Regions from separate parts of the Limosilactobacillus urinaemulieris genome, predicted to be linked through region 2. Evidence: predicted binding sites of a transcription regulator. Region 2 holds the regulator's gene; each other region holds the start of a gene.
The links. The regulator HrcA, encoded in region 2, represses chaperone genes, less so after heat shock. The targets are predictions, from matches to a motif close to TTAGCACTCNNNNNNNNNGAGTGCTAA.
Positions count from the first base shown of each region.

Region 1: groES (co-chaperone GroES) is a predicted target of HrcA. The motif match lies at 4,901-4,927, and genes of this name have one in related genera.
Region 3: clpP (ATP-dependent Clp endopeptidase proteolytic subunit ClpP) is a predicted target of HrcA. The motif match lies at 5,705-5,731, and genes of this name have one in related genera.

Region 1 covers NZ_CAKOBX010000001.1:224,361-231,919, forward strand. The annotation lists gene MR181_RS01020 (YSIRK-type signal peptide-containing protein) at 1-2,692, opposite strand, end outside; gene groL (chaperonin GroEL) at 2,896-4,524, opposite strand; gene groES (co-chaperone GroES) at 4,580-4,864, opposite strand; gene MR181_RS01035 (redox-sensing transcriptional repressor Rex) at 5,045-5,701, opposite strand; gene MR181_RS01040 (ABC-F family ATP-binding cassette domain-containing protein) at 5,965-7,559, shown strand, end outside.
Region 2 covers NZ_CAKOBX010000011.1:37,112-44,670, reverse strand. The annotation lists gene ribF (riboflavin biosynthesis protein RibF) at 1-884, shown strand, start outside; gene MR181_RS08095 (hypothetical protein) at 972-1,343, opposite strand; gene hrcA (heat-inducible transcriptional repressor HrcA) at 1,458-2,507, shown strand; gene grpE (nucleotide exchange factor GrpE) at 2,520-3,095, shown strand; gene dnaK (molecular chaperone DnaK) at 3,117-4,988, shown strand; gene dnaJ (molecular chaperone DnaJ) at 5,109-6,263, shown strand; gene lepA (translation elongation factor 4) at 6,435-7,559, shown strand, end outside.
Region 3 covers NZ_CAKOBX010000001.1:175,761-183,319, forward strand. The annotation lists gene eno (phosphopyruvate hydratase) at 1-956, opposite strand, end outside; gene tpiA (triose-phosphate isomerase) at 1,045-1,794, opposite strand; gene MR181_RS00865 (phosphoglycerate kinase) at 1,864-3,075, opposite strand; gene gap (type I glyceraldehyde-3-phosphate dehydrogenase) at 3,168-4,181, opposite strand; gene MR181_RS08730 (hypothetical protein) at 4,985-5,116, opposite strand; gene clpP (ATP-dependent Clp endopeptidase proteolytic subunit ClpP) at 5,754-6,347, shown strand; gene whiA (DNA-binding protein WhiA) at 6,409-7,350, opposite strand; gene MR181_RS00885 (gluconeogenesis factor YvcK family protein) at 7,364-7,559, opposite strand, start outside.

The sequences.
Region 1 (7,559 bases), on a different contig from region 2:
GGGTCATCAGGTCAGAGTCATCTGAATTAAGCTGAGTTAAGTCTAGATTTTCTGTCGAATAATAAATTCGTACTCCCTGAGATACGGTTTGGTTAGTAGTAATATTTTTTACTTTAGCTGAATTCCCGTCTTTCAACTTAAAATCAAATTCAGACTTCTTATCATCCGTTCCAGGAACATGAGCAATAATCACTGCATCATGTTCTGCCTTGGATTCAGAATTAACTAAAACATTAGAGATTACCATTTCTGATGAACCCTTATCATCAGATTGGCCTTGCATAGTTAAATCTTTATTTTGGTTACCTTGGGCTTGAGTTTTTGGATAAACACCTGTTGCGGCAATAACACTCCAATCACCCCAAGCAAGCTGGTAGGCATTAGTAGAGTTTTCTACAAAAGGCAACTTATCAGGATTTGTTAGTGCAGGATAGCTATAATTTCTTTCACCATCAGGCAATACTACATAGACCTGATAATTACTACTCAAGTTATTATGAGTAATTAAATTAGAATTATCTAGGTTGATTCTCCATTGTGTACTTGGATCCTTCCGACTAAAATCACCCACAATCTTAACAACATTCCGCCCATTAATTCTCAGTTCAGATACCTTTGCATTCTTAGGTAAGTCTGCACTATTAAAGACTGCATTAGTTGGCAGTACCACATAATAGGTCAATTTTTCTGGATCATTTAGGAAATCACTCGCATAGGAATATATAGATCCAGCATTCTTGGTTCCAGGTTGCTTATTGGTCTGGGATTCCGATGCACTAATTTGATTGTTGTGAATTTCAGGCTTTACCGGAATTTTTTCAACAATTTTCTGATTTTGGGTAAAAGTGGCTGGCTCACCTGGTGATGCAATTCCACTGGCAGTTAAATGGAGTTCAGTGTGTAAGTTATTACCTGCTTTTACTTCAGAGCCATCTTGGTAGTTCTTAGCCAAAACCCCGTTCAAGCCAAAATTATTTACTGAATCAAAGGCAATTAGTTTATCAAATACTAATTGAACGTTTTTGATCTTCTTTCCAGCCGTTGCACTAAGTAACGTTGATGAACTACCTGCATTAAATGTCCCCGTCTGCTTACTACCATCATCTAAAGTAAAGGTATAAGAGAAACTGTGTTTTGTATCATTCACCGATAAGCCACTAATGTCCATCCCATCAGGAACATCGATCGTTGCTTGAACATCAGTTAAATCATAAGGACTATTATTAGTAATATTGATGTATTTATTTAGATCGTGGTTAGTCTTATTTTCAATTGCCGTTACTGGCTTTTGGGTATCAAGATCACCATTTTGATCATATTCATAAGCATCCGGTCCGATGTTGCCTGAAAAAATATCGCCCGCTGGAACCTTATCTAGTCCATGGTCTTGTCCCAAAATTATCACTGACACAGGATTAACCGTATCGCTTACACTATCATTGTTTCCTGTTTCTTGGGTTACTTTAGGATTAACATTACTTGCTAGCGGAGTATCTCCCTTGGGGACATCCATCTTAAACTGACCAATGATTTCAAAATCTAAAGAAGATGAATATCTAATCTTTAGATTTTTTAGCTGTTCGTTAGACAATTGTGGCAAATTAATCTTTACGACATTACCATCCTGAGTTACAGAAACATTATATGATTTTCTCAAGTTAGTAATCGCATTATTAGTAGCATCTGTATTTAACACAAAATGATCGGGCATCGGAATTTCTAACGTTGTCCCGTGATTAAATTGCGGATAAAAAGTACTAATAATTGGTTTCCAAACATAATCCGTATTAGCCAGAATTGCCTTATTCGTTACTTCTTTACCTGCCGTTGTATATATGGCTTCATTACTAGAATATACACCGTCTTTATGTTTCCAAGCTAAGCTTACATAAGTAGAGACTTTTTGATTAAATTCGACTGTCTTAAGTAATTGGTCATTCTTATACAAATAAGCCTTACGTTTAAATGTACCAGTTGAATGAAGCTTACTTGTATCAAAAGAACTATTTGTAGACAAAATAATTGGCTGCGTATTGGCATTATCCTTAGTAAAAGTATCAGTTAGTACCCACTGTTTATTGGCTTTATCGTAAGCTAAACTTCCGTTCCCGTAATCACCTTGGAATTGACCAAAATCAACTGTATCAATTCCATTGCCATCTGAGTCGGTTGCGTCAAAGCCATCACTGGTTTCGGGGATGACGACTTTGTAAATATCCCCCGCCCTAGCCTCATTGGTATTGAAGTTAAAGGTAATGTCATTACCTGAATTAATATCAGTCTTATCAGCTGTAAATTCAGTATGTTTTACTTGGCTATTACCATCTTGAGTTTTCTGTTCCTTAACAGCATCCTGCGTAAGTGGTTGTTGTGTCTGAGTTGAATTAAGAGTCGTCGTTTCCGCAGTTGACTTTGATTTCTCCGAATTCTGAGCATTATCGCCTTGCTTATTTGATAAGCTAACCGTCTTTTCAGACTGAATAGCTACCGCTGAAGAGGATGCACTTTCCGAAGAATCCGTTTCAGGCTTAACCGGTGAATTGCTATCAGCGTGGGCTACCGTACTTCCTCCAATAACAATAGTCGTTCCTAGTAAAACTGAAGCAACGCCAACTGTAAGTTTTCTTAATCCGAAACGTTGACGTTGCTTTTCCATTTTACGTAAATATTCTTGAGTATTTCTACTAGACAATGTCCATTTCCTCCCCATTAGCTAACTATCTAATAATTAAAACTATAACTTCAATCGATTTAATTAATTATACGATCAATTTAACCTATTGAAAACTAATTCCAACAACTCAAACGATAAGCAAAAAGACTGCCAGCCCCTCGCTTTTTAACGAAGGACCGACAGTCTTTTAATTAATTAAATTTAATCTGTGATTAGCGGAATTACATCATTCCACCCATTCCAGCACCTGGTTGAGGAGCTGGAGTTTGGTTATCATTTGGGTCTGGCTTGTCAGCAACAACTGCTTCAGTAGTCAACAATAATGCGGATACTGATGCAGCGTTTTGAAGTGCAGAACGTGTAACCTTAGTTGGGTCAACAATTCCGGCTTCAACCATATCTTCAAACTTGCCATCAGCAGCGTTGTAACCGATTCCTGGCTTTTCGCTCTTCAATTGGTTAACAATTACTGAGCCTTCAACACCGGCGTTTTCAGCAATTTGACGAACTGGTGCTTCCAAAGCATCCTTAACGATGTTAACACCAGTAGCTTCATCGCCAGTAGCCTTAATGTCATCTAATGCTGGAAGAACGTTTACTAAGGCAGTACCACCACCAGGAACGAAACCTTCTTGAACAGCAGCCCGGGTAGCATTCAAGGCATCTTCAATCCGGTACTTCTTTTCCTTCAATTCGGTTTCAGTTGCAGCACCAACCTTAACAACAGCAACACCGCCAGAAAGCTTTGCAAGACGTTCTTGAAGCTTTTCCTTGTCAAAGTCAGAAGTTGACTTACTAATTGCTTGCTTAATTTGGTCAACCCGTTCAGTGATTGCTTCCTTGGAGCCCTTACCATCAACAATAGTAGTACTGTCCTTAGTAACGGTTACCTTGTTAGCTTGACCAAGTTGATCAACGGTAGCATCCTTCAAGCTCATTCCTAAGTCATCAGAAATAACAGTACCACCAGTCAAAACAGCGATATCTTGCAATTGAGCCTTCCGCCGGTCACCAAATCCTGGAGCCTTAACAGCAACAACGTTAAAGGTTCCCCGAATCTTGTTCAAAACAAGGGTTGGCAGTGCTTCACCAGTAATGTCATCAGCGATAATTAAGAGTGAACGACCTTCTTGAACAACTGATTGGAGAAGTGGCAAAATGTCTTGAATATTGCTAATCTTCTTGTCAGTAATCAAAATGTATGGGTTATCCAAATCAGCTTCCATCTTATCATTGTCGGTAACCATGTATTGTGACATGTAACCGCGATCGAAGCTCATCCCTTCAACAACGTCAACGCTGGTTTCAACACCACGAGAATCTTCAATAGTGATAACACCATCGTTACCAACCTTTTCCATTGCATCGGCAATCAACTTACCAACTTCTGGGTTAGCAGCTGAAATTGAAGCGATTTGTGCAATGTCGTCCTTGGTCTTAACGTCATGGGACATCTTCTTTAATGCTTCAACAGCAGCTTCAGTAGCCTTGTCAATTCCCCGACGAATACCAACTGGGTTAGCACCAGAAGTAACGTTCTTCATTCCGGCATTAACAATTGCTTGGGTCAAAACAGTAGCAGTGGTAGTACCGTCACCAGCAATGTCATTGGTCTTGGAAGCTACTTCAGAAACAAGCTTAGCACCCATGTTTTCAAAATGATTTTCTAATTCGATGCTCTTAGCGATTGTAACACCATCATTAGTAATGGTTGGTGTGCCATAGCTTTGTTCAAGGACAACGTTCCGTCCCTTTGGTCCCATAGTGGTCTTAACTGTGTCAGCTAATTTATCAACACCGCGAAGCATTGAGCTCCGTGCATCTTCAGAAAACTTAATTTCTTTTGCCATTTTTTTATTCACCTCATATTAATATTAATGCTGTCATCAACTAAACCCTAGCTACTTATTCAACAATAGCAACAAGGTCCTTTTCATGAACAACGAGGTACTTTTCGCCGTCGTATTCAACTTCATTTCCGGCATACTTATCAAAGAGGACGCGATCGCCTTCCTTAACAACTGGTGCTAACTTTTCTCCATTATCTAAAGTCCGTCCAGCACCAACAGCAATTACCTTTCCTGTAGTAGGCTTTTCCTTAACGTTAGAAGCAAGAACAATGCCACCAACAGTCTTTTCTTCTTCTGTTTCTGCTTTAAGAAGAACGCGATCTCCTAATGGTTTTAACACGTTAATCCCTCCATTTTGATAAATTCCATACTCAAATTAGCACTCTCATGTACCAAGTGCTAATTACATTTTCTACTATACCATTTTTAGAGTTGATTGCAACCAATATGCTCTTCAGACGATGCTAACTAAAAAGTCGTCGGTAATTACATCTAGCGTAACTACCGACGATTCTATAATTTAGATTGTTTTCTCATCATGATTATTTTCAGCATAATTCTTGATGAAGTAGATTAACGTTTGGAGTTCATTAGTTAAGTCAATATTTTGCACTTGAACATTCTTTGGAACCGAGAGACGAACTGGCGTAAAGTTCAAAATCCCTTTTACCCCAACGCTAACTAATTGATCCGCAACCTTTTGAGAAGTTGAGCTTGGAACAGTTAAAATCACGGCATCGATCTGCTGTTCCTTAATTTGCTTTTGCATCTCACTTGCTGGGTAAATTGGGATCCCGCTCTTTACAGTATTTGCTAATTCCGGCTTAGTATCGAACGCTGCACTAATCCGCAAGTTAGTATCTTGATGGAAATTATAGTTAAGGAGCGCACTTCCTAATGAGCCGACACCAACAAGGGCCACGTTAGTAAGGGTATCCTGATTTAGGATTCCCTTGAAGAAGTTCAACAGGCTCTCAACATCATAACCATAGCCCCGCTTTCCCAATTCACCAAAATAAGAAAAGTCACGACGGATGGTTGCGGAATCAACCTGAACCGCTTCTGAAAGCTCCGTCGATGAAACTCGTCGCTTATTTGCACTCAATAGTACACTAAGGTAACGGTAATAAATTGGTAAACGTTTTGCCGTTGCCTTAGGAATTTTCTTGGTAACCATTCTTTATTATTCCTCCTACGATTTTTATGTTATTCAACATTAGTGAGCTTAAAATCTTTACTCAATTTTGCTAGTTTGTGAAATCCAATTCTCTTATTATTCTAGCAACAAACTCTCCTATTGTGAACACTCAAACAAAATTATTTTTAAAAAATTTTTCATTTGCTTAATCGTTAACGTAATTTGTAGGTTAAACTTTGTGAAATCAAGGTCAACCAGCGTATAATGGAAAAGTACATCTTTTGAAGAACGAGGTAAACAAAATGATTCTTTTGCAAGCCAATAATGTAATGCGTCGCTTTGGCGCGGATGTCCTCTTTCATGACATCAATCTCCAAATTCAAGAACATGGACGAACTGCCCTTGTCGGTCGTAATGGTGCCGGAAAAACGACCCTATTAAAAATGATTGCCGGAATCACTAGTCCTGATGAAGGGACAATTTCTAAGAGCAAGAACCTGACTATCGGTTACCTAGCCCAGGATCAAGGATTGGACAGCCAAAATAGTATCTGGGCTGAGCTTGACCTAGTGTTTGCTCCCCTCCATAAAATGGAAAAGCAAATTCACCAGTTGGAAGACCAATTAGCTTCACTCGATCCAACAACGAAAGAATTTCAACTAACTACGGAAAAATATTCCCAACTCCAATCCGCTTTCAAGAAACAGGGTGGTTTTGAGTACGAGTCGCGAATGCGGGGAATCTTAAAAGGATTTGGATTTGAAGAGGCTGATTACCAAACCGCGATTAATTCCTTATCTGGGGGACAAAAGACAAAGCTGGCTCTTGCTAAGATCCTTCTGCAGTCTCCTGACCTTTTGATCCTAGATGAACCAACAAACCACTTAGATATGAACGTCCTTGCATGGTTAGAAGATTATCTAAAAAGCTACCAAGGCGCACTCCTTGTTGTTTCTCACGACCGGTACTTCCTTGACCGAGTTGTTTCCGATATTTATGATCTCGATAACCATACATTGCGGCATTATACCGGTAATTACACCCAATTTATGCAACACAAGCAGGAATGGCTTACCGCTGAATGGAAGCACTATGAACAGCAACAAAAGAAGATTGCGAAGCTTGAAGACTTTGTCAATCGCAACATTGTTCGGGCATCAACCACAAAACGTGCTCAAGCGCGCCGGAAACAATTAGAAAAAATGGAACGGCTGGATCGTCCCGAGACTGACGATCGGTCAATCCACTTTCATTTTCACAGTGATAAGGATAGCGGTAATGAAGTCCTGGACGTTGATCACGCAGTTGTTGGTTATAATGATCAAAAGCTTGCCGGGCCACTGTCGTTTTCCGTTCGCAAGCCCCAACGAGTTGGAATCATTGGACCTAACGGAATTGGTAAATCAACCCTGTTAAAGTCAATTTTGGATCGGATTCCACTGGTTAGCGGTTCAATTAAACTAGGCGCTAACTTACAAATTGGTTACTACGATCAGGAACAGCAGCAACTTCATCCCGAAAAATCAGTTTTAAATGAAGTTTGGGACGATCATCCAAACATTCCCGAAAAGGATATTCGCTCTCTCCTTGGTAGTTTTCTCTTTGTTGGTGATGATGTTTATAAACTGGTTCATGACCTTTCCGGTGGAGAAAAGGCCCGGCTAGAATTAACTAAACTTTCTTTTAAACCAATTAACTTCTTAATTCTTGATGAACCAACAAACCACTTAGATATTGATAGTCGTGAAGTCCTTGAAAATGCAATCAACGAATTTTCTGGAACGGTCCTGTTTATTTCCCACGACCGGTACTTTATTAACCAGGTTGCTACGGATGTTCTTGACATGAGTGCTACCGGAATTAAGCATTATGAAGGTGACTATGATGACTACCTTGA
Region 2 (7,559 bases):
GTGTTCATCGTGGTCACCAACAAGTGATTAATACTGCCAAAAGGGTTGCTGAACGGGAAGGCCTCCCGCTAGCGGTATTAACTTATGATCATGCGCCTGGAATCGTTTATCAACAATATCCTGGTGGTTTTAAATATCTGTCAACAACGCCACGAAAGTTAAATCTTCTAAAACAATTAGGGGTTGATTTGGTATATTTAGTTAGCTTTACTTCTTCATTTGCGAGTCTCTCACCACAAGAATTCGTTGATCAATATTTAATTGGATTTCACGCCAAAATTGTGGTGGCGGGCTTTGATCATACTTACGGTAAAGCTGCGGTGGCAACAATGGCGCGTTTGCCGGAGTATGCTAACGACCGATTTAACGTAATTACGGTTCCCAAGTTTACCGGTAATGGCAACCATAAGATTGGTTCACGGGTTATTCGTAAAGCTATCGATCGGGGGGATGTTGAGCTGGCTAATCAGATGCTCGGTTATTATTACACGACAACGGGAATCGTTGTTCATGGTTTGGCACGAGGACGAACACTGGGCTTCCCTACAATTAACGTTGAAACTCCTGAAGGTGAACGTCTTCCTGGTATTGGCGTATACACTGTTCAAGTGCAGATTGGTCAAAAATGGTATGGTGGGATGGCAAGTGTCGGTCATAACATTACTTTTGGTGATCAAAATAGTCTTACTGTTGAAATATACCTTTTTGACTTTGATCAGCTGGTATACGGTGAAGAAGTCAGGGTTCGGTGGTTTTATTATCAACGTGGTGAAATGAAATTTAGTGGTGCTGACGAACTTGTTGTCCAGATGAGGCAGGATGAACAGTTAGCCCGCCAGAATTTACAAAAAATTACTCCTGACATACAACAACTATTAATTTAATTCTTTCAATTGAGTTTGGAAGTTGAGAAACCGTTAATTATAGAAAAGGCCAGAGAAGCATTTTGCTTTTCCGGTCTTTTTCCTTTATCAATGACGACTTGCCCGATGATTGGTTGATTGATTAATTTTATGAATATGGCGCTTAAACTTTGTGCCGCCGTCCGTAACTAACTTGAAGTGGCGCATTTTAGCGTTGAACGGGCGGTTCGATAGGCGAATTGAAACCCAGCGACGCATGATCTCTATCATTTCATCAAGATCTTTACTGAGATGCTCGTTATTAGCTTTTATTACGGCATCGTGAATATCAGTCTGTAACCGATTAATCAAATTATTATGATAGTCAAGCAGCTCCCTTGTTAAGGGGGCGTTCCTGTAACTATTGAAGAGCTTCTGAATAATTCGCATAGCATCTTCGGGACCACTTGGCTGAATAAATCGTTGCTTCTTATGTTTCATTAAAAAACTCCTAGATTTTATTTGACGTTTCTTGACTTTTACTATTCAGATTGTTATATTATACATGTGTTTAGCACTTAACCCTATAGAGTGCTAAAAGGGGAAGTGATACAAATGCTAACACAGCGTCAAAACAAGATCCTGCAAGCGATTGTACGTCAATATACCGCAACAGGTCAACCTGTTGGGTCAAAACACCTGGCAGAACAGTTGCCTTTTAAGGTGAGCTCTGCTACGGTTCGAAATGAAATGGGGGTTCTTGAAGAAGTTGGTTTTGTTACCAAAGAGCACTCATCTTCAGGACGGGTACCTTCTAAAAAGGGTTACCGTTATTATGTTGACCATTTGCTTGATCCAGAGGTTATTACTGACAATGATTTAGTAGTAATCCAAAATTCACTAGGAACAAGTTTTCAAAAGATTGATGAGATCATTTCGCACTCGGCTGATATTTTATCTGATCTTACTTCCTATACAGCCTTTACACTGAAGCCCGAACAAGCCGATGTCCGGTTGAGCGGCTTTCGGGTTGTTCCGTTAGGTAATCGAAAGGTAATCGCCATTTTAGTCACTGATAGCGGTGATGTCGAAAGTCAGGCATTTACGTTACCACGAAATTACGATACAGATGCTCTTCAGGCCGTTATTCGGATGATTAATGACCAGCTAGTGGGGCAGCCATTAGCTAACGTGATGAAACGACTGAATGATGATATTCCGCTTCGGGTGATGCACTATATGCAAAGTGCAGATGGCTTTTTGGATCTGTTTGATAGTGTCGTGTCAAGGGCAGCACGTGAGCAATTCTTTGTTGGCGGCCGGTTAAATCTCTTAGATTTCTCAGAAAAGCATGATTCGGTTGACTTACAGACACTGTATAGTTTGCTTGACCATAACGATCAATTGTCGCATCTATTAGATTCAAATGTTTCTGATGATGGGGTAAACGTTAAAATTGGTTCTGAGATTTCTAAAGATAAGGCCTTAGATAATTATAGTTTGATCACGGCAACTTATGATGTTGACCAATATGGTAAGGGCATTATTGCGGTACTAGGTCCAACAAGAATGCCTTATTCACGGACGATTGGTTTAGTGAATGCATTCCGTCAGGAGCTAGCAAAACGACTTTTAAACTTTTACCGTCATTACTACGATTCATAGGAGGCGAGTCGATTGGCAGAAGACAAAGCTGCAAAGCAAACAGGTAAGGAAGCAAAGCACCAAAGTAAAAATGCTGCTTCTGAAAAAAACGACCAGTTTGATGTTAAAGAGTTACAGACTCAAGTGACAAAATTAGAAAGTCAAGTTAAAGATTTACAACAGCAATTAGATGAGAAGGACGATAAGTATTTGCGGGCTGAAGCAGAAATTCAGAATATGACTACCCACTTTAAGAAAGAGCGTGCTCAACTACTAAAGTATGATGGTCAAGATTTAGCCAAGTCCGTTTTACCTGTTTTGGATAACCTTAAACGGGCACTGACGATTGAAGTTCATGACGAAAATGGTCAGCAGCTAAAGAAGGGGATCCAGATGGTTCATGACCACTTAATCAGTGCATTAAAGGACCACGGAATTACTGAGATTGATGCAGACGGTAAGCCGTTTGATCCGACCCTTCACCAGGCAGTGCAAACAGTACCGGTGGAAGGTGATCAGAAGGCCGAAACAGTGGTGAAGGTACTCCAGGCCGGCTATCAATTAAAGGATCGGGTTCTTCGTCCCGCAATGGTTGTAGTTGCACAATAAAAATAAGAGAGGGAATAAACAATGGCAAGTAACAAAATTATTGGTATTGATTTAGGTACTACTAATTCCGCCGTTGCCGTTATGGAAGGTAACGAGCCAAAGATTATTACAAATCCAGAAGGAAGTCGGACAACTCCATCTGTAGTTTCATTTAAGAATGGTGAAACTCAAGTTGGTGAAGTAGCAAAGCGTCAAGCAATTACTAACCCTAATACTATTTCATCAATTAAGAGTCATATGGGTGAAGCCGGATATACCGTTGAGGTTGATGGTAAGAAGTATACTCCACAAGAAATTTCTGCAATGATTCTTCAATACTTGAAGAAGTACGCTGAAGATTACATTGGTGATACAGTTAGCCAAGCAGTTATTACTGTTCCTGCATACTTTAATGATGCTCAGCGTCAAGCCACTAAGGATGCTGGTAAGATTGCCGGATTAGATGTTAAGCGGATCATTAACGAACCAACCGCTTCATCACTTGCTTATGGTCTTGATAAGAAAGACAAGGATGAAAAGATCCTTGTTTATGACCTTGGTGGTGGGACCTTTGATGTTTCCATCCTTGAATTGGGCGATGGTGTCTTCCAAGTTCTTTCTACTAATGGTGATACTCACCTTGGTGGGGATGACTTCGATAAGAAGATCATGGATTGGTTAATTGACGGTTTCAAGGAAGAAAACGGTGTTGACCTTTCTAAGGATAAGATGGCTCTTCAACGGTTGAAGGATGCTGCTGAAAAGGCAAAGAAGGACTTATCAGGTGTTCAAGAAGCTCAAATCAGTTTGCCATTTATTTCTGCTGGTGAAAATGGTCCACTACACCTTGAAAAGACATTAAGTCGGGCACAATTTAACCAATTAACTAATGATTTGGTTGAACGGACTAAGCAACCAGTTATGAATGCTTTGAAGGATGCCGACTTAACCTTTGATGATATTGATGAAGTAATCCTTAATGGTGGTTCTACTCGTATTCCAGCTGTTCAAGAAATGGTTAAGGAATTGACTGGTAAAGAACCTAACCACTCTATTAACCCAGACGAGGCGGTTGCCCTTGGTGCTGCTATCCAGGGTGGTGTCCTTACTGGTGATGTTAAGGATGTTGTTTTACTTGATGTTACGCCACTTTCACTTGGTATTGAAACCATGGGTGGTGTCTTCACCAAGTTGATTGACCGGAATACTACTATTCCAACATCCAAGAGCCAAATCTTCTCTACTGCAGCTGATAACCAATCTGCTGTTGATATTCATGTTCTTCAAGGTGAACGACCAATGGCAGCTGACAACAAGACTTTAGGTAACTTCCAACTTACTGACATTCCAGCTGCTCCTCGTGGTGTTCCTCAAATTAAGGTTACCTTTGATATCGATAAGAACGGGATCGTTAACGTTTCTGCCGAGGATCAAGGAACTCATAAGAAGCAAAACATTACTATTAAGTCTAACTCTGGCTTAAGTGATGAAGAAATTGAACGAATGAAGAAGGATGCTGAAGAACACGCAGCAGCTGATAAGAAGAAGAAGGAAGAGGTTGACTTGAAGAATGAAGTTGACCAAGAACTCTTCCAAGTAGATAAGACTTTGAAGGAAGTTAAGGGTAAGGTTCCTGAAGAAGATATTAAGAAGGCCGAAAGTGCTCGTGACGACTTGAAGAAGGCTAAGGAAAGCGGCAACTTAGATGATATGAAGGCTAAGAAGGACGCATTAAATAAGGTGATCCAAGATCTTAGCGTAAAGCTTTACCAACAAGCCCAAGGTGCTCAAGGCGGTCAAACAGGTAATGCCGGTAATAATGGCACTAACGGAAACAATAATAATTCTGGTTCCGATGATGGCAAGACCGTTGATGGTGACTTTAAGGACGTTACCCCAGATGACAAGAAGTAATTCTATCAGCCGTTAATAAACAATTGTTAAAAGCCAAAGGCCGGAGAAAAGGACTTTGGCTTTTACTTTCGTTTGTCATGTATGGTATAACTAAACAAGCAATATAAATGGAGGATCCGTATGGCAGAAGAAAGTTACTACGACATCCTAGGTGTAAAAAAGGATGCTTCTGAAAAAGAAATTAATCGGGCTTACCGGAAACTTGCAGCGAAATACCACCCGGATATTAACCATGAACCTGGTGCTGAAGAAAAATTTAAGAAGATTAATGAAGCGCATGAAGTACTGAGTGATCCACAAAAACGGGCCCAATATGATCAGTTTGGTTCAGCAGGACCAAATGCAGGAGCTGGTCAAGGATTTGGTGGCTTCGGTGGTCAACAAGGCTATGGTGACTTTGCCGGTGGCGATTTTGGTGATATTTTTAGTCAATTCTTTGGCGGCGGTGGTCGTCGTCAAGCTGATCCGACGGCACCACGTCAGGGTCGTGATTTGCAATATTCAATGACGTTAGACTTTATGGATGCTGTTTTTGGTAAGACCACAACAATTAAGTATGAACGGGATGCCCAATGTGACGTCTGCAAAGGGAGTGGTGCAAAACCTGGAAAGTCTCCCGCAACATGTTCACGGTGTCATGGTAGTGGAGTCATTCTTACCGTACGGCGGACGCCCCTTGGTAATATTCAAACCCAAACCACCTGTCCTGAGTGTAACGGGACTGGTAAGATCATTAAGCCGGAAGATCAGTGTACTAAGTGCCATGGTTCTGGGCATATTCATGAACGGCATGAATTGGAAGTTAAGGTTCCTGCAGGAATTGATGATGGTCAACAAATGCGGTTAGAACACCAAGGTGATGCCGGTGAAAATGGTGGCCCTTATGGTGACCTGTACATTGTTTTCCGTGTAACGCCAAGTCGGGAGTTCCGACGTGATGGTTCAACGATCTACGTTGATCAAGATATTTCATTTGCCCAAGCCGCATTAGGTGATGAAGTGAAGGTTAAGACTGTTCATGGTGATGTTAATCTTAAGATCCCTGCTGGTACTCAATCTGAAACAAACTTCCGTCTTCGGGGGAAGGGTGTTCCCCACTTGAATGGCAATGGCAATGGGGATGAACATGTTACAGTTCATGTTCATACACCGAAGAGTCTTAATAAGCGTCAAAAAGAGGCAATGATGGCCTTTGCTGCTGCTAGTGGTGAAGACGTCAAGGGAGTTAAGAAAACCGTCCTTGACAAGCTTCGGGATGCATTTGAAGATAAATAAAGAGTCAAAATAAGCTAGTAATATCCGACCTTTGAAGCGGAATTGCTGGCTTATTCTATTTCATTTAGCTTTGTTAAATGCTGGTTTGATTGGCTTTTCAAGCGCGGATGGTCTTTGGTATACTAGTATTAGTATTTACAAGTTTAGAAAGTAGTGAACTAATTCATGACAATGAATCTTGATGAAATGAAAGAACGGCAAAAGCGGATTCGTAACTTTTCAATTGTGGCCCACATTGATCACGGTAAATCGACCCTTGCCGACCGTATTTTGGAAATGACGGATTCAATTAGTAAGCGGGAAATGAAGGATCAGGTCCTTGATGATATGCCACTAGAGCGTGAACGGGGGATTACCATCAAGTTAAACGCGGTTGCCCTAACTTATCATGCTAAGGACGGCCAAGACTATATCTTTCATTTGATTGATACTCCAGGTCACGTTGATTTTTCATATGAGGTTTCTCGATCATTAGCTGCTTGTGAAGGAGCAGTGTTAGTCGTTGATGCTACTCAGGGAGTAGAAGCACAAACCTTAGCGAATGTTTATCTGGCTTTGGATAATGATTTGGAGATTTTACCGGTAATTAACAAAATTGATCTACCATCTGCGGATCCTGAAGGAACAAAGAAGCAAATCGAGGATGAAATTGGTCTTGATACAGATGATGCGCTGGATGTTAGTGCAAAGACTGGATTAGGAGTTGATCAGGTCCTAGAAGAAATTGTGAAGAAGGTTCCGGCACCAACTGGTGATCTGACGGCCCCATTAAAGGCTTTGATTTTTGACTCAAAATATGATGATTACCGTGGAGTAGTCCTTAGTGTTCGGGTATTTGAAGGAACCGTAAAAAAGGGCGATAAGATTCGGCTAATGAATAGTGGTACCGAGTATGAGGTTGCTGAAGTCGGGATTAACTCGCCTAAGCCATTAGCGCGCGATGTTCTGATGGCCGGGGATGTAGGTTATATTACCGCCGCGATTAAGGATATTAAAGATACGCGGGTCGGTGATACTGTTACGGATGCTAATAATCCAACTGCTAAACCGCTAGAAGGTTATCGGCAAATGACCCCAATGGTTTATGCTGGTCTATACCCAACTGATAATGCCAAGTTCAATGATTTACGTGATGCTTTAGAAAAGTTGCAATTGAATGACGCAGCACTAACGTTTGAACCTGAATCATCACAAGCGTTGGGCTTTGGGTTTCGTTGTGGTTTCTTAGGTTTGTTGCACATGGATGTAATTCAAGAACGGCTTGAACGGGAATTTAACCTTGATTTAATTACCACA
Region 3 (7,559 bases), on a different contig from region 2:
ACGAAGAAGTCGTCACCAACAAGTTGAACCTTCTTACCAAGCTTGTTGGTAAGGGTTACCCAGTCGTCCCAGTTGTTTTCATCAATTGGGTCTTCAACAGACACAACTGGGTACTTTTCAATAATTCCTGAAAGGTAGTCGATAAATTCATCAGTAGTGAATTCTTCACCAGTTGACCAACGAAGCTTGTACTTCTTGTCTTCGTCGTTCCACAATTCTGAAGCAGCAACGTCAAAGGCAATTGCAATATCCTTACCTGGCTTGTAGCCGGCATCCTTGATAGCTTTGATCAAGTATTCGAATGGTTCTTCGTTGTTAGCAAAGTCAGGAGCAAATCCACCTTCGTCACCAACAGAAGTTACCTTACCAGCAGCTTCCAATTCCTTCTTCAAAGCGTGGAAAGTTTCTGAACCCCAACGAATTGCTTCACGAACAGTTGGTGCACCAACTGGCATGATCATGAATTCTTGGAAGTCAACCTTGTTATCAGAGTGGGCACCACCGTTGATAACGTTCATCATTGGTGTTGGCAATACGTGAGCATTGAAACCACCAAGGTAGTTGTAAAGAGGAACTTGTAATTCGTCAGCAGCGGCACGAGCAGCAGCAAGTGAAACGGCTAAAATAGCGTTAGCACCTAACTTACCCTTGTTTGGAGTACCGTCTAACTTGATCATTGCCTTGTCAATTGCAATTTGGTCGGTAACTTCCATACCAACAATTTCCTTAGCAATAACGTCGTTAACATTAGCAACGGCCTTTAATACTCCCTTACCGCCAAAACGGTTCTTATCACCGTCACGTAATTCAACGGCTTCGTGTTCACCAGTTGAGGCACCTGAAGGTACGATTCCACGGCCAACACCACCAGCTTCAGTATATACTTCAGCTTCAACTGTAGGGTTACCACGTGAATCAAGAACTTCACGTGCATAAATATCTGTAATAAGTGACATTTGATGAATCTCTCCTCTGTCTTAAATTCGATAGCAATCGCGCTATTTCATTAATATTGTATTATTTTGTGCAACCAAAAACAAGCTTTTAGTGGTTAACTAATTTTAAAAATGTTTCAGGATCCAAGCTCGCACCACCAACGAGGACCCCATCAATATCCTGACTTGACATTAAAGCATTGATATTACTAGTTGTTACGCTTCCTCCGTAAAGGATCCGAACGTCATTAGCAACGTCATTCCCGTACATATAAGCTACCGTCTGTCGAATTAGGTAGCACCCCTCTTCAGCCTCATCAGGATCAGCACTTTGACCAGTTCCAATTGCCCAACTTGGCTCATAAGCAATTGTAACGTGCCTAATCTCATCGCTTGAAAGCCCCTTAGCATCGTAAAGAATTTGGTTTACAACCCAATGAACCTTTTTCCCTGCTGTTCGTCGCCCCATTGTGTCGTCACAACAAACGATGGGACAAAGGTGGTCTGCTAATGCTGCTTTAATTTTTTTATTTACGATTTCATCAGTCTCATGAAAATACTTCCGGCGCTCCGAATGTCCAAGAATGACATGATGAATTCCTGCTTGATAAAGAGCGTATGGACTGGTCTCACCCGTATATGCACCCTCATTTTTATAATAGCAGTTCTCAGCAGCAATTTTCAGCGGAGAGCCTGCAGCAGCTTCTTTCATTGAAACTAATGATAATGTCGGTCCCGCTAGTGCAGTTTCCAACTGTTCCGCCGGCGGTAGTTGATCCCTTATCTTCTTAACAAAATCGACTGATTCAGCCACCGTTTTATGCATTTTCCAATTGCCAGCGATAATTGGTACCCTCATCAAAATCACTCCTTTAAACCGCAAAAAAAGCAGAATAGTCCAATTTCAACCATTCCGCTTTATTATATATTACTTTTCAGAAATTGCAGCAATTCCTGGCAAAGTCTTACCTTCAAGGTAGGTTAATGAAGCTCCACCACCAGTAGAAATGTGGGTGAGTTGGTCAGCAACACCTAATTGCTTAACAGCAGCGGTAGAGTCACCACCACCAACAATCGTAGTTGCATCATTCAAAGTACCAAGGAACTTACCTACTTCAAGGGTTCCCTTAGCAAAGTTAGGCTTTTCAAAGACACCCATTGGTCCATTCCAAACAACTGTCTTAGCATCCTTCAAAACATTCTTGAATTCTTCAACAGACTTTGGACCAATATCAAGAGCCATCCAGCCATCGTCAATGTCGCCTTCAACAACCTTAGTGTTAGCATCATTATCAAACTTGTCAGCTACAACGTTGTCAATTGGAAGGACGATCTTATCGCCAGCCTTATCAAGGATCTTCTTAGCAACATCAATCTTGTCTTTTTCAACAAGTGAGTCACCAGTCTTAATACCCTTAGCAGCGTAGAATGTGTAAGCCATTCCACCACCAATGATAATCTTGTCAGCCTTGTCAAGAAGGTTATCAATAACGCCAATCTTGTCGGATACCTTAGCACCACCAAGAATAGCAACGAATGGCCGTTGTGGATTATCAACTGCATCACCCAAGAACTTGATTTCCTTTTCCATCAAGAAACCGGCAGCAGCCTTACCTGGCATGTTAGTAGCAATTCCAACATTAGAAGCGTGCTTCCGGTGAGCAGTACCGAATGCATCGTTAACGTAAACATCACCCAATGAAGCCCAGTACTTACCTAATTCAGGATCATTACCGGATTCACGCTTTACGTATTCGCCATCCTTAACATCTTCATAACGAGTGTTTTGAACAAGCAATACTTCGCCATCCTTAAGTTCGTTAATAGCATCTTCTAGTTCCTTACCTTCAGTAACTGGAACAAACTTAACAGGCTTGTCGAGTAATTCAGAAAGACGTTCAGCAACAGCCTTCAAAGACTTAGCAGGCTTATCTTCTTCCTTCTTAATTCGACCAAGGTGTGAGAACAGAATAGCCTTACCACCATGTTCGATAACATACTTAATAGTTGGTAAAGCGGCAACAATCCGGTTGTCATCTTCAACCTTAGTACCGTCGTCACTAATCGGGACATTAAAGTCAACCCGCATTAAAACTTTTTTACCACTTAAAGGTAAATCTTCAACAGTTAATTTTGCCATAAATTATGTTTCCTCCTTCTTTGTTAAGAAAAAGGGTGGTTGGAGTCTCCTCCTCCCACCTTTTTATGCCGCTAATATTTCAGCATTCCGGATTAAAGGTTTGCAAAGTGAAGCAAAGTCCGGATCATGTTGCAAGTGAAACCATTTTCGTTGTCGTACCATGCAACAGTCTTAACTAATTGAGTACCATCTTCGCCTTCCATGATTTCGGTTTGTGATGGGTCAAATACAGAACCAAAAGTAGAACCAATAATATCAGTTGAAACGATTGGGTCATCAGTGTAACCGAATGCTGGGTTATCCTTGGCAGCTTCCTTCATAGCGTTGTTAACATCATCAACAGAAACCTTCTTGTTCATGATAGTAACAAGTTCAGTTAATGAACCATCAGGAACAGCAACACGTTGTGCGTGACCTGAAAGCTTACCGTTCAATTCAGGAATAACAAGACCGATAGCCTTAGCAGCACCACTTGAGTGAGGAATAGTGTTAACAGCAGCAGCACGGTTGTTACGGAACTTCTTACCACGTGGTTGGTCAAGAACAGCTTGGCTACCAGTGTAAGCGTGAACAGTAGTCATAGTACCAACCTTGATACCGAAGTTCTTGTTCAACCAGTAAGCCATTGGTGCAAGACAACTAGTTGTGCATGAACCAGCTGAAACAATCTTGTCATCAGCCTTTAAAGTATCCAAGTTAACACCAGGAACAACAGTTGGAATGTTACCAGCAGGTGCAGAAATAAGAACACGCTTTGCGCCGGCATCCAAGTGAGCTTGTGACTTTTCTGCAGAAGTGTAGAAACCAGTACATTCAAGAACAAAGTCAACACCGTCGTTCTTTACCCAAGGAATGTTACGTGCGTCACGTTCTGCGTATACAGGGTATTCCTTACCATCAACAACGATACCCTTGTCAGTTGATGAAACTTCGCCATCAAAACGACCTTGGGTTGAGTCGTACTTAAGTAAGTAAGCCAACATTTCTGGTGAAGTCAAGTCGTTGATAGCAACAACTTCAATATCATCAGTGTTGAGTTCGTGAATACGACGGAATGCCAAACGACCAATACGGCCGAAACCATTAATACCAATCTTTACAGTCATACTGCAATTTCCTCCTTTAGGAAAAACATAATTAGTGTCTTTGCTAATTCAATCACATTCATACGATACCAATCACATCTAAGTAATATTAGGCATCTATGCCAGATCATGATTTAGCAATTACAACCTTACGGTATTAATAATACTCACATTTCACTAACTTGTCTATCCAATTAGCCTGAAAAGTTTTATTTTTCTTGTGAAAACGTTATCATTATTAAAATAGAAATTTATTGTTGCAATTATGCTTAAAGTAAGATAATATAATATTTGTTGACGCGCCCTTAGTGTAATGGATCGCACGTGAGATTCCGGTTCTCGAGATCCGAGTTCGACTCTCGGGGGGCGCATTTTTTATAAGGAGACTAACAAAATTTGTTAGTCTCCTTTTTTAGTAATATTTAATATAGAGGGAAACTGGGAATTAACCCATTTAAGAGCCTGATGGGCTAACCTAGAACGACGAGTGATGATAAACTCGTCAGAGTCGTTCGTAGCCGAATAGGCTTGCACCGCTGCGTTAGACTCGAAGGCTCGGTTTACGAAACGAAGTGAGCCTATTTGGATTCCCGCAATTAGACTCAGTAGTTTCGAAAATTACTGGTAATAGTAAGAAGCCGAGAAAAAACGTCTTGTTTTTTCTCGGCTTCTTACTATATGTTTAATGATTTCATCAACATTTATCGTCCTATACCAGTCAGTCTTTCCTCTAAGAAAGTTAACTTCCGGTTGATCCCTATTATTAAATAAAGTAAATAAAAAAGTTGACTAAAATAGATTCAGTCAACCATTACAATATTAAATTACTTTTCTTCAGCTGGCTTTTCCTTAGCCCACTTACGAATAGCTTCAATCTTCTTTTCCTTTAATGCTCGCTTGTACTTAGGAGCAATTGGCCGACGACCTTGAACGCCGTATGGGTGTGCTTTACGCATAGCAAATGCCTCCTTATATATTAAACGTAAATTAATTAACGTTCCAATTATACCGGGCATGGATTTAAAAAGCAACCCTTCATAAAATGCTATCTCTTGTCAGGATTATCATAGCAACATTTCCTAGAGTAAAAAAATTTCAAAAAATTAAACTAGACCAATTTTAAAATATCTTTAGAAAAATTAATAGATAAAAGGACTTGCAAAGTATACCAATAGGAGGTACTATATAGTCGTAAACAAAGAAGGGCCAATTAAAATGCCCAATATATGAAAACGAGGTAATTTATTATGACTAAAGATACATTCAAAGCATTCGTTAAATTTAACAATACCGACTGGACAACCCTTGATAAGGAATCAGCTGCAACTGAACTTAGTTTGATTGCTAAGGATCTTCACTAAATTAATACCAACTATGCGGCTCATTATTTCCTCTCCCCCTATCATTAATGATGCTTAGCCGTATAAACACCACGAATTGACCATAATAAAATAATGAGACCGTTAAACTCCCGGTCTCATTTTTATTTTTCGTGACAAATTATTTGACCTTTTTTGACCAAACGAGTATAGTATTCACATAAGTTAGCAATTGATGCTAACAAGTGCTAAAAATAAGGGAGGCTAATCGACTATGAATTTAGTTCCTACTGTCATTGAGCAATCATCTCGTGGTGAACGTGCTTATGACATTTATTCACGGCTTCTAAAGGATCGGATCATTATGTTGTCTGGTCCAATTGAAGACGATATGGCTAATTCAATCGTTGCGCAACTTCTTTTCCTAGATGCGCAAGATTCAACAAAAGACATTTACCTTTACATTAATTCTCCAGGTGGTGTGGTTACATCTGGAATGGCAATTTACGATACCATGAACTTCATCAAGTCTGATGTTCAAACTATTGTTATCGGGATGGCTGCTTCCATGGCCAGTGTCCTAGTATCCTCAGGTGCTAAGGGTAAGCGTTTTGGTTTGCCACACTCACAAGTTTTGATTCACCAACCATCTGGTGGTGCTCAAGGTCAACAAACCGAAATTGAAATTGCTGCTACTGAAATTTTGAAGACACGAAAGATGATTAACGAAATTCTGGCCAAGAATTCAGGACAGCCAATCGAAAAGATTAACCGTGATACCGAACGTGATCACTACTTAACTGCTCAAGAGGCTGTTGATTATGGTTTGCTTGACGGAATTATGGAAAATAATTCAAAGTTGAAGTAACTAATGATCAGAAAATAAGCTGAAGGAAAATTTCCTTCAGCTTATTTTCGTTTAAACTTACTTATTTGGCTAGTGCTCGGTTTCGCAGCTCATCCGCATATGCATTCAACTTTCGCAAGCGATGATTAACACCAGACTTCGAAATTGGGCCACCGGGAACTAGTTCGCCTAATTCTTTTAAACTGACTTCCTGGTGAGCAAGTCGCGTTTCAGCAATCTCGCGTAGCTTATCTGGCAAGCTTTCTAAGCCGACGCTTGCTTCAATGAGCTTAATATTTTCAATTTGCTTAGTTGAAGCATTAGCGATCTTGTTCATATTTGCATTCTCACAGTTAACGAGACGGTTAACCGAATTACGCATGTCGCGAACTATTCGAATATTTTCAAATTGTAACATCGAATTAGTCGCACCAATTAGCGACATAAAATTAGCAATTTTCTCTGCTTCCTTAAGGTAAACAATATACCCACTTCGTCGAGCAGTTGTTTGAGCATTTAAGCCAAACTTATTCATCATTCGGGCAATCATTTCATTATGTTCTTCATAGAGAGAATAGATTTCCAGATGATAACGGGAAGTTTCAGGGTTATTGACAGAACCACCAGCTAAAAATGCACCACGTAAATATGAACGAACCATCCACTCATCCTTTAACAATTCGACAGGAACCTGTTCTTTGATCTGCATCCCTTGTAAGATCTGTAAATCATCCAAAACACGTTCTGCAGAATAACGCAAACGAACAATGTACTGGTTATTTTTCTTTAGTTTCATCTTCCGCCGGACAACAATCTCGCTTTCGACGTGATAAAAGTCTTTTAATAATGAATAAATTCGCCGAGCAATGGCGGGATTTTCAGTCTGAATATTCAATACTAGGTGATGATTACTGATCCCGATTGATCCATTCATCCTGATTAAGGCCATTAGCTCTGCTTTAGCATTATCACGGTGGACCTTAATTGCTGTTAGCTCTTTTTTTACTTCGCTAGCATAGGACAATGCCAGTCACCTCCTAATCATGAACTTCATGGAGGCGATTCATTAACTCATTAACAACCTTATCTCGGTCATGAAATGCTCCATTATCCTTTAACTGTAAAAAGTTGGAACTAATAACTCGACACCCCTGCTCCCGGAGTCCCTGAAAATCATGTCCTACAGGCTGGGAAATTTCATTCCATTCCTTAAAGTCAATATAATTATCAGGA